One region of the Pseudactinotalea sp. genome, then DNA from elsewhere that is predicted to be linked to it. Evidence: predicted binding sites of a transcription regulator. Region 1 holds the regulator's gene; each other region holds the start of a gene.
The links. Region 1 encodes LexA, which represses DNA repair genes until DNA is damaged. Its sites were predicted from a motif close to TCGAACANNTGTTCGA; they were not measured.
Positions count from the first base shown of each region.

Region 2: ACOJSN_RS10095 (DUF222 domain-containing protein) is a predicted target of LexA. The motif match lies at 1,738-1,753, and genes of this name have one in related genera.
Region 3: ACOJSN_RS15110 (DUF222 domain-containing protein) is a predicted target of LexA. The motif match lies at 1,857-1,872, and genes of this name have one in related genera.

Region 1 is NZ_JBMDXJ010000406.1:789-4,063, forward strand. It holds partial or broken gene ACOJSN_RS18445 (ATP-dependent DNA helicase) at 1-838, shown strand, start outside; gene lexA (transcriptional repressor LexA) at 854-1,543, opposite strand; gene ACOJSN_RS18455 (LysM peptidoglycan-binding domain-containing protein) at 1,862-2,350, shown strand; gene nrdR (transcriptional regulator NrdR) at 2,516-2,986, shown strand; gene ACOJSN_RS18465 (SatD family protein) at 3,101-3,275, shown strand, end outside.
Region 2 is NZ_JBMDXJ010000233.1:33,256-36,530, reverse strand. It holds partial or broken gene ACOJSN_RS10105 (FAD-binding protein) at 1-788, opposite strand, end outside; gene ACOJSN_RS10100 (3-ketoacyl-ACP reductase) at 798-1,580, opposite strand; gene ACOJSN_RS10095 (DUF222 domain-containing protein) at 1,774-3,237, shown strand; gene ACOJSN_RS10090 (HAMP domain-containing sensor histidine kinase) at 3,250-3,275, opposite strand, start outside.
Region 3 is NZ_JBMDXJ010000334.1:5,080-8,354, forward strand. It holds gene ACOJSN_RS15105 (glycoside hydrolase family 13 protein) at 1-158, opposite strand, end outside; gene ACOJSN_RS15110 (DUF222 domain-containing protein) at 225-1,844, opposite strand; gene ACOJSN_RS15115 (deoxyguanosinetriphosphate triphosphohydrolase) at 2,011-3,275, shown strand, end outside.

The DNA.
Region 1 (3,275 bases):
CGGTATCGGACCCGGCGAGGCGATCAAGATCAACGTCGCGCCGCTCGACGTGGCGGGTCCGATCGCCGGGCAGCTCCTCGCGGGCCGCGGCGCTGTGCTGACCTCCGCGACGCTCACCCTCGGCGGCACGTTCGACGCGACCGCGGGCTCGATGGGGATGGGCGGCGCGGACTACACGTCTCTCGAGGTGGCGTCGCCGTTCGACTATGGCCGGCAGGGCATCGTCTACGTGGCCAAGCACCTGCCGAAGCCGGGGCGCGAAGGCACCGATCCGCGCGTGCTCGAGGAGATCGCCGAGCTCATCGAGTCGGCGGGCGGGCGCACGCTGGGACTGTTCTCCTCGCGCCGCGGCGCCACCGCCGCCGCCGAGGCGATGCGGGAGCGGCTCCGCACACCGGTACTCGTGCAGGGCGAGGACTCCATCCCCTCGCTGGTGCGCGACTTCGCGGCCGATCCCGCGACCAGCCTGTTCGGCACGCTGTCGCTGTGGCAGGGCGTGGACGTTCCCGGTGACGCGTGCCAGCTTGTGCTGATCGATCGGATCCCGTTCCCACGCCCCGACGATCCGGTGATGGCCGCACGCACCGAGGTCGTGGCCAAGCGTGGCGGCAACGGCTTCATGGCGGTCTCCGCCACGCATGCAGCTCTGCTGCTCGCTCAGGGCGCCGGGCGCCTCATCCGCGGCGTGAGCGACCGGGGCGTGGTCGCGATCCTCGATCCACGCGTGGCGACAGCCCGGTACGGCACCTTCCTGTCTCGGTCGCTACCGCCGCTCTGGCCCACCACGGACCCGGCGATCGTCCGGGCAGCGTTGCGTCGGCTGCGGGACGAGCAGTGAGCGGCCCTCTCAGCCTCAGAGGGCTCGCAGCACGCTGACAACGCGGCCGAGGATCTCGGCGTCGGTACCGTCGATAGGCGAGAAAGCGGGGTTCGCGGGAAGCAGCCAGACCTTTCCGCTGTCGCGCTTGAGCGTCTTGACCGTGGCCTCGCCATCGATGATCGCGGCGACGATCTCGCCGTTCTCGGCGACCTGCTGCCGCCGCACCACCACCCAGTCGCCATCGCAGATCGCAGCCTCGATCATCGACTCTCCCACGACCTTGAGCAGGAACAGGTCACCGTCGCCCACGAGCTGACGGGGGAGAGGGAAGACGTCCTCGACCGCCTGCTCGGCCAGCAGCGGGCCGCCCGCAGCGATCCGACCGACCACCGGCACGTACGAGGGCGTGGCGCCGGTCGTCTCGCCGTCGTGCAACGTGAGGTGGCGGCCGCCCTCGGAGCTGGCGATGGCGACATCGTCATCGGGAGCGACGATCTCGATCGCGCGCGTGGAGATCGGGTCGCGCCGCAGGAAGCCCTTCTCCTCGAGGGTCTGCAGCTGGTACTTGACCGACGACGGACTCGCCAGACCGACAGCATCGCCGATCTCGCGCATCGTGGGCGGGTAGCCGCGGGTGGCGAGGCTGCTCCGGATCGCCTCCATGATCCGCTGCTGACGCTCGGTGAGTCGGGTGTTCCGGCCGTCGGGGTCGAACGGGTTCATCGCTTGGCTCCCTGGTTCCTGTCTGAGTGATCGTCGCTCGAGCCCGAATCGTTGGAAAATCAACGGATTCTTACCGCTGCCGGGCCAATGTCGGAGGTCCGTGATGGTGTGTGCTGCGTGAGAACAAGCGTACGAGCACACAGCGACCGTGACAAACATCCGTTCGACGGGCGTGTCGCGCCTGTCGGGGTGGACGCCGTTGGAACGTGCGTGCTATCTTCGTACAGACGTCCGACGAACGCACGTACGACGCACGGTTGTTCGACCACCCCGACCAACAGCATTCTTCCGACCCGCGTCCCCCACGAGGAGCCCACGATGAGCGTCTTGGCCCACCCCGGTCCGATCTCCTTCCCGAGCCCCCGGCGTCGCCACCTGGCGCTGGTGCCGGCGCTCCCGGACGCCACGCCCGAGCCCGAGCGGCTCGCCGATGTGGTCCCGCTGCCGGCCGCGCGCCCTGTCGCCCCTCGTCCGGCGAACCCGCGTCCAGCGAGTCGGAGCGCTGCCGCCGCGCCAGCACCACTACGACTGACGACGCGCGGCCGCGCGGTGCTCGCCGGGCTGGCGATCGCCGCCGCGGCGAGCGCGGGCTCTGTCGTCGGCGCGGTCGCCGGCCAACATGAGTCGACCGGTGCCGTGGACGTCGTCACCGTCTCCAGCGGGGACAGTCTGTGGAGCATCGCGGCGTCGGTCGCCACTCCGGGGGAGGATGTGCGCGACCTGATGAGTGAGATCGCGGAGCTGAACGGCTTGACCGGGACCACGATCGTGGCCGGCCAGCAGCTCACGGTTCCCAGCGGCGACTGACTGGCGCGCCCACTCTCCGGCGAGGGGCGGCGGGTGCCGCGGTGGTGTGCTCTCGCGCGTGGCTTTGCGCTCGACACGTGGGATCTGGCCGACTAGATTGCTACATCTAGTAGTTACAGCGGTGTGATCCGACACATGTAGCGTCCAACGCGAGGGAGTGGCAGCATGTACTGTCCGTTCTGCCGTCATCCCGATTCCCGGGTGGTCGAGACGAGGGCTGCCGAGGATGGGTCGTCGATCCGCCGCAGGCGGCAGTGCCCCGAGTGCGGTCGCCGCTTCACCACTCTTGAGACCACCAGCCTCGTGGTGGTGAAGCGCTCCGGGGCGGCGGAGCCCTTCAGTCGCGACAAGATCGCGGCCGGCGTGCGGAAAGCTTGTCAGGGTCGTCCGGTCTCCGACGACCAGATCGCGCTGCTGGCCCAGCAGGTCGAAGAGGCGGTCCGCAGCACGGGTGCGGCTGAGGTTGACGCGCACGAGGTGGGTCTGGCCATTCTCGGCCCGCTGCAGGACCTCGACGAGATCGCCTATCTCCGCTATGCGAGCGTCTACCGCAGCTTCACCTCGCTCGAAGACTTCGAGGCCGCGATCACCTCGCTCCGCCACCATCGATCGACGAGCGGCGAGGTTGAGCAGTAGGGCATGCTTGAGGCCCATGAGACCACCGTCGGTGGCGCCGGAGGGGAAGCCGGCGCTACCGACGGTTCTGAAGGATCCTGCTTATTCTGGCTTGAATGAAGGTATCATCTTCATATGACCGAGATGAAGCAGGCAGCGGCGCTGATCGGGGACGTCATCGGTTCTCGCGGCGTGGCCGATCGTGCCGCGCTGCATCGGCGACTGCGTGAGGTCGTGGAGCTGGCCAACAACGATCTGGCGCCGCTCGTGCCGTTGCGGATCCAGTCGGGGGACGAGTACCAGGGCGTCT
Region 2 (3,275 bases), on a different contig from region 1:
CTCGCGCCCCACTGACCGTTGGGGAACACGCGGGTCGCGTAGATGCCCGCAGGGCCGCCGGTCGCGTACACGATGTTGGTGCAGCGGAACAGCAGGTAGGGGCTCTGGTCCGAACCCGGCTTCACATCCGTACGGAACACGAGGAGACCAGCGATCCCCCCGCCGTCGGGCTCTCGAATGAGATCCACCACCCGGCACTCGTCATAGACCGGTGTGCCGTTGCGCGCGACCTTCTTCTCCAGCTGCGCGACCATCGAGCGCGAGGTGTACGGCCCCACCGAGGTGGCCCGGCGGCGCGGATCGTGGTCGGTCTTGTAGCCGATGAACTCGCCGTACCGGTTCTGCGGGAACGGCACCCCGAGGTCACACAGACGCAGGAATCCCCGCGCGGAGAGCGCGGCCTCGGCGAGCGCGTTGTCGCCGTCCATCGCCCCGCCCGAGAACAGCGTGTGTGCCATCTCGTGGACCGAGTCGTCGTCGCCGCCGGAGAGGGTGAGCTTGTAGTACGTCTGCTTGTCGCTGCCGGCGTTGCGCGAGGAGCCCGCGTTGATCTTGTCGGCGACCATGACCACGTCGGTCTGCCCGAACTCCCACAGTCGGTCCGCGGCGCAGTAGCCGGCCGATCCGGTGCCGACCACCACGGTGTTCGCCGCGACCACCGGGATCGCGTGCCCGGCGATGGTGACGGTGGGCGCCTCCGACGGATCGCCGAGCACCACCTTGTCCGTCTGCTCCAGGTGCGCGGGCTCGAGCCCGGGGTTGGTCTCGTCGTCGAGGGGCGTGGTCACGGTGCGCTCCTACAGGGTCGGGATCTGCATGCCGCCGCCGACGGTGATCACGTCACCGGTCGAGTACGGCATCTTCTTGGCGGCGAGCTGGACGACGGCGCCCGCCACGTCGGCGGGTGTACCCCACCTGGGCATGGGGGCAAGGCCGTTGGCGAACTGCGCGTCGTACTTGGCCTGCACGCCGGCGGTCATGTCGGTGGCGATCACGCCGGGGCGCACCTCGTAGACGAGGATCCCCTCGGGGGCGAGGCGCACGGCCCAGAGCTGGGTCGCCATGCCGACGCCGGCCTTCGAGATGCAGTACTCGCCCCGGTTGGTGCTGACGGCTGTCGCCGAGACCGAGGACACGTTGATGATGGTGCCGACAGGCTGCGCAGGGAGGCCTTCGATCGATCCGCGCTGGGCGATCATCGCGTTGGCGACCCGCTGCGTGAGGAAGTACGGGCCGCGCAGGTTGATGTCCAGCACCCGGTCGAAGCTCTCCGCCTCGGCCTCGAGGATGTCCGCGCGCACACTGGGGGCGACGCCGGCGTTGTTCACCAGCAGGTCGATGCGGCCCCACTGCTCGAGCGCCGCGTCGACGTAGCGGGCGTGGTCCTCGAGCTCGGCCACCGAGCCGCGGACGTAGATCACCTCGCCCTTCTCGCGCAGGCCGGCGATGAGCGCGGTGGGCTCCTCGCGGGTGGCGAGGATCGCCACGGCGTATCCCTCCTCGAGCAGCGCCTCGGTGATGCCGAGGCCGATCCCGCGGTTTCCACCGGTGACAAGCGCGACAGGACGATCGCTGGGCACGGACAACTCCCTCGACTCGGGGGCGAACCACACAGACGGCGGCACGGCGGACTGGGCTCCATCCTGCCTCATCCAGACGCGATCGGCAAGCGCTTTCCGTAGCCATCGATGTCGGCGGTCGGCGCTAGACATGGTCGAAAGAACTCCCGATCAGATCTAGCATGTCTGTTCTAGGTTGATGTAGTGTTGGTGCATGGAGGCGGCGACGGCGAACGAGGGCTTGGTAGGCCTGCTGCGGCAGGTGCACCGAGCCTTCGTCGAGGCTGCCGAGGCGTTGCCGTCGCTGACGCAGCTGCCGGCGTCGGAGCTCCTCGAGGCCGCTGAGCTGGCCGCCGGGATCGCCCGGCTGTCGGATGCCGCGATGGCCCGCACCGTGGACGCGGTGGAGGACCAGTGCCGCCGCGCCGACCCTGAGGACTCCCTCGCGGCACGGCACGGTCTGCGCGATGGGGCGGCGCTGCTGATGACCCTGACCGGAGCCAGCCGACGCACGCTGACCCGGTGGCGGCAGGCCGGCGCGGCCACACTGCCGCGCGGTGTCGGTTCGACCGGCGTCCTCCCGCCGCTGCTGCCGCATGCCGCCCAAGCGCTCGCCGAGGGCTCCGTCGGCCTGGACCAGGTCCTGGTGATCCGCCAGCACCTGCTCGACGCATCCGCGCGAGCACACCCTGACGATCTCGATGCCGCCGAGCGGGCGCTCGTCGCATCGGCCAGCGGGCACGCGCACACCGACGAACACGGCGAGTGCGCCGGCGGCGAACCCTGCACGGGTGGACTCCCCCTGACGCCGGAGCTGCTGGGCGTGCAGGCACGCGTCTGGCGCGACGCCATCGACCCCGATGGTCCGGAGCCGTCATACGAGGCGCAGCGCGCCGCGCGCTCCTTCACGCTCGGCCGTCGCGCCGATGGCATGTGGGCGGGCACGCTCCTGCTACCGCCCGAGCAGGGCGAAGCACTGCGGCTGGCACTCGACGCGCACAACGCCCCCCGCACCCGCAGCAGGTACGAGGACGACGAGCCCAGCGGCTGCGACGACCACGCCAACGCCGCACCCGGCGCCGGACTCGCCCGGCGCGGCCACCTCGACGAACGCAGCACCGCGCAGCGCCAGGCCGACACCCTGGTCGGGCTCATCACTCGCGCCATGGAGCTCGCCGACGCGCCCCGGATCGGCGGTGACGCCGCCACCGTGATGGTCACGATCAGCGAAGCAGAGCTGGCCGAGCACACCCGGACCGGCGCCGGCGTCGCCCATCTGGCCAGCTCCGGCGAACCCGTGCCGGCGCACGTGGCGGCTCGAATCATGTGCGACGGGTACCTGCAAGCCTGCGTCATCGGTGAGGACGGTCTGCCGCTGAAGCTCGGTCGCACGAGGCGCGCGCATACGAAGCACCAACGCAAGGCGATCTTGACCGCATACCCCGGGGGCTGCCAGAACCCGGGCTGTGACGCACCGCCCGGGTTCACCGAGATCCACCACGCTATCTGGTGGTCCCACGGTGGCGCGACCGACTCTGACGGCGGCGTTCCGCTCTGCCAGCACTGTCACACCGAGGTCCACGCCGGTCGGCTTCGATGCGTGCGCGAGCCGGGCGGGCGCTGGGGCGTCGTGCCCGCGCTGCGACTTCGGAATCGGCTAGGGCTGACGGCTGCGTAGCGACCGTGGTCGCTACGCAGTCCAGGTCGGCAGCGTGA
Region 3 (3,275 bases), on a different contig from region 1:
AGGTCGCCCAGACCATCGCCGTCGGCGTCCGCGAAGCTGCGCGGGTAGACCTGGTAGATCACCGCGCTGCGCCACCACTCGCGAGCGGTCGAGGCGGGGTGTACCAACGTGGTCGTGGTCAAGGCTGCGCCCGCGTCGAGGGGGTAAGTCGTCGTCACCGGTGCATTCTTCCTGCCTGCCGGATCGGCGCCAAATCACGGGCGCGGTCCGGTAGCTCGGTTCCGTCAGGACGCGCGCGCCAGCGCGCCTCCGAACCTCCATCTGCGGTGTGCGAGCGTCGGCTCGAGATGCCAGCGCCCGGCACTGTCCTGGACACAGCGCAACCGGCCGGCGTGGATCTCGGTGTGGCAGTGCTGACACACGGGGATGCCGTTGGTGACGTCGGTCTCGCCGCCGTTCGACCACCACACGGGATGGTGGATCTCGGTGAACCCGGGAGGTGCGTCGCAATACTGGTTGAGGCATCCGCCCGGATACGCGGTCAGGATCGCGCGGCGCTGGTGCGTGGTGTGCAGGCGTCGGGATCTGCCGAGCTTGAGCGGGAGGCCGTCCTCGTTGAGGACGCAGCCTTGCAGGTACCCGTCGCAGATGATCTTCGCGGCGACGTGGGCCGGGACGATCTCGCCCGATTGATCCAGCCGCGCCGTGCCGCCGCCGGTCTGGGCGTGCTCGGCGAGCTCGGACTCGCTGATCGTGACGACGAGCCCGGCTGGGCTACCTCCGACGGTCGGGGCGTCACCCAGCGCCATCGCCGAGGTGAGGAGGCCGAGCAGCGTGTCGGCCTGCCGCTGCGCCGTGGTCCGGTCGTCGACCTGCCCGCGCCGGGGCAACCGCGCGGACCCGGAGTCGGTGCGGAACCCGTCGTGACGCTCGCTGTCGACACCCTCGCTGACCGGGCCATCGACACGGCCGCCGAGCGGGCCATCGGCGAGGGGTGCCTCGCTCGCGACGCTATCCGGGTCCTGCGCGTGCGTGGGGAACAGGTCGTCGCGGAATCGGGCCTTGGCGCGGGGCGCGTTGTGGGCGTCCAGCGCGAGGCGGAGCGTCTCGCCCTGTTCGGGCGGCAGCAGCAGCTTCCCGACCCACATCCCGTCGGACCGTCGACCCAGCGTGAACGAACGCTGCCGACGCTGCTCGTCATAGGTGGGCTCAGGACCATCCGGATCGATCGCTGCCTGCCACGCGCGTGCCAGCGTTCCGAGTTGCGGCGGCGACAACGGTGTCAACGACACGGAGTCGCCCAGTGCGGCCAGGTGCGAGGTGAGGGACTCGCCGGAGGGGTCGCCGCACTCCTGCTCGTCGACCAGGCCGACCGCCGCGGCCACGAGTGCCCGTTCGGCCACGTCGAGATGCTCCGGGCGGGCACGGGCGGAGGCCTCCAGCAGATGCTGCCGGATCACACCGGCCTGATCGACGCTGACCAGACCGGCCCCCAACGCCTCCGCCAGGTGCGGTAGCAGCGGTGGAAGGACGCCCGTGGACCCGACACCCCGTGGGCTCGTGGCCTGCGCCAGCCGCTGCCACCGCTTCAGCGTCGGGCGGCTCACGCCGGTCAGCGCGATCAGCAGCCCGGCACCATCGCGGAATCCGCATCGTGCGGCGAGGGAGGATTCGGCTGCCGCGCATCGTTCCTGGGTCTGCACCGCATCGACCGTGCGCACCACCACGGCCTCACTCAGCCGGTGGATGCTGCCGACCAGCTCGGACGCCTCCAGCATCGGTTCGATCTCGAGGTCGGCCATCCCCGAGGCGTGTGCCGCGGCCTCGGCCAGAGCCTCCTGCGCGCGCCGCAGCAGTCCCACGAGGTGGCCCTCGTCGACGGCTGCTGCACGGGTCGCGTCCATGCGCCAAATCTATCGTACAGATGTTCACTACACAAGACATTCACCGCAGAATCTCAACGAAAACACGGCGTCCGGAGTTACTCGTACGCCTCCTCCTCGCACCGTATGGCAGGCCCCTGACATCGCCGGCGAACCGGTCGGGTCGGACAGGTCATAGGCTCGCCTCATGTCAGCGAGCGTCGAGATGCCGGAGCCCGGCTATGCCGACGCCGATGCGGAGCGGTGGTATCTGGAGGCCCCGAAGCGGGCAGGGCGCACGCCGTTCGAACGCGACCGCGCGCGGGTGGTGCATTCCTCGGCGCTGCGACGCCTCGGTGCCAAGACGCAGGTCCTCGGCCCCGGCAGCGACGACTTCGTGCGCACCCGTCTCACCCACTCCCTCGAGGTCGCGCAGGTCGGCCGCGAGCTGGGGAAGTCCTTGGGCTGTGACCCGGACGTGGTGGACACCGCCTGCCTGTCCCACGATCTGGGCCACCCTCCGTTCGGCCACAACGGTGAGAACGCGCTCGACCTGGTCGCGATGACGATCGGAGGGTTCGAGGGCAACGCGCAGACGCTGCGGATCCTCACCAGGCTCGAACCCAAGACGCTCACGGCTGAGGGCGTGCCGTGCGGCCTCAATCTCACGCGGGCCTCGCTGGACGCGACGACCAAGTACCCCTGGTTCACGGGCGAGGGGCCGGTCGGGACCGATGGCCTGGTGACCTCCAAGTTCGGCGTGTATCGGGAGGACGCGGCCACGTTCGCGTGGTTGCGCGAGGGGGCGCCGATGGGGGTGCGCTGTCTTGAGGCGCAGGTGATGGACCTCGCCGACGACGTCTCCTACTCGGTCCACGACGTCGAGGACGCGATCGTGCTCGGCAAGGTGGATCCGTGGGCGCTGCGGAGCGACGTCGCGCACGAGAAGGTCGTCACTCAGGTGCGCGACTGGTACGACCCGGACGTCACCGATGACGACCTCGGTGACGCGCTCGACCGCCTCCTCGGTCTGTCCTACTGGGTTCCCGGCTACGACGGCGGCCGGCTCGCGCTCGCACGGCTCAAGGACATGACCAGTCAGCTGATCGGTCGATTCTGCGACGCCGCTGCTGACGCCACGCGCGCCGCGTATGGCCAGGGACGGCTCGTCCGGTTCGACGCCTCCGTGGTGATCCCCGACGCCATCCTCGCCGAGATCGCGATCCTCAAGGGGATCGCGGCCGCCTACGTGATGGCGCCCCGCGAGGACGAGCCGGTCTATCACCGCCAGCGCGTGGTGCTCGCCGAGCTGGTCGAGGCGATCGGGGAGCGTGCCGAGCTCGCGCTCGAGCCGCCCTTCCTCGCCGACTGGCGAGAAGCGGCCGACGACGGCGCGCGCCTTCGTGTGGTCATCGACCAGGTCGCGTCGCTCACCGACCTCTCGGCGTACGCCTGGCACGCCCGCCTCTGCGG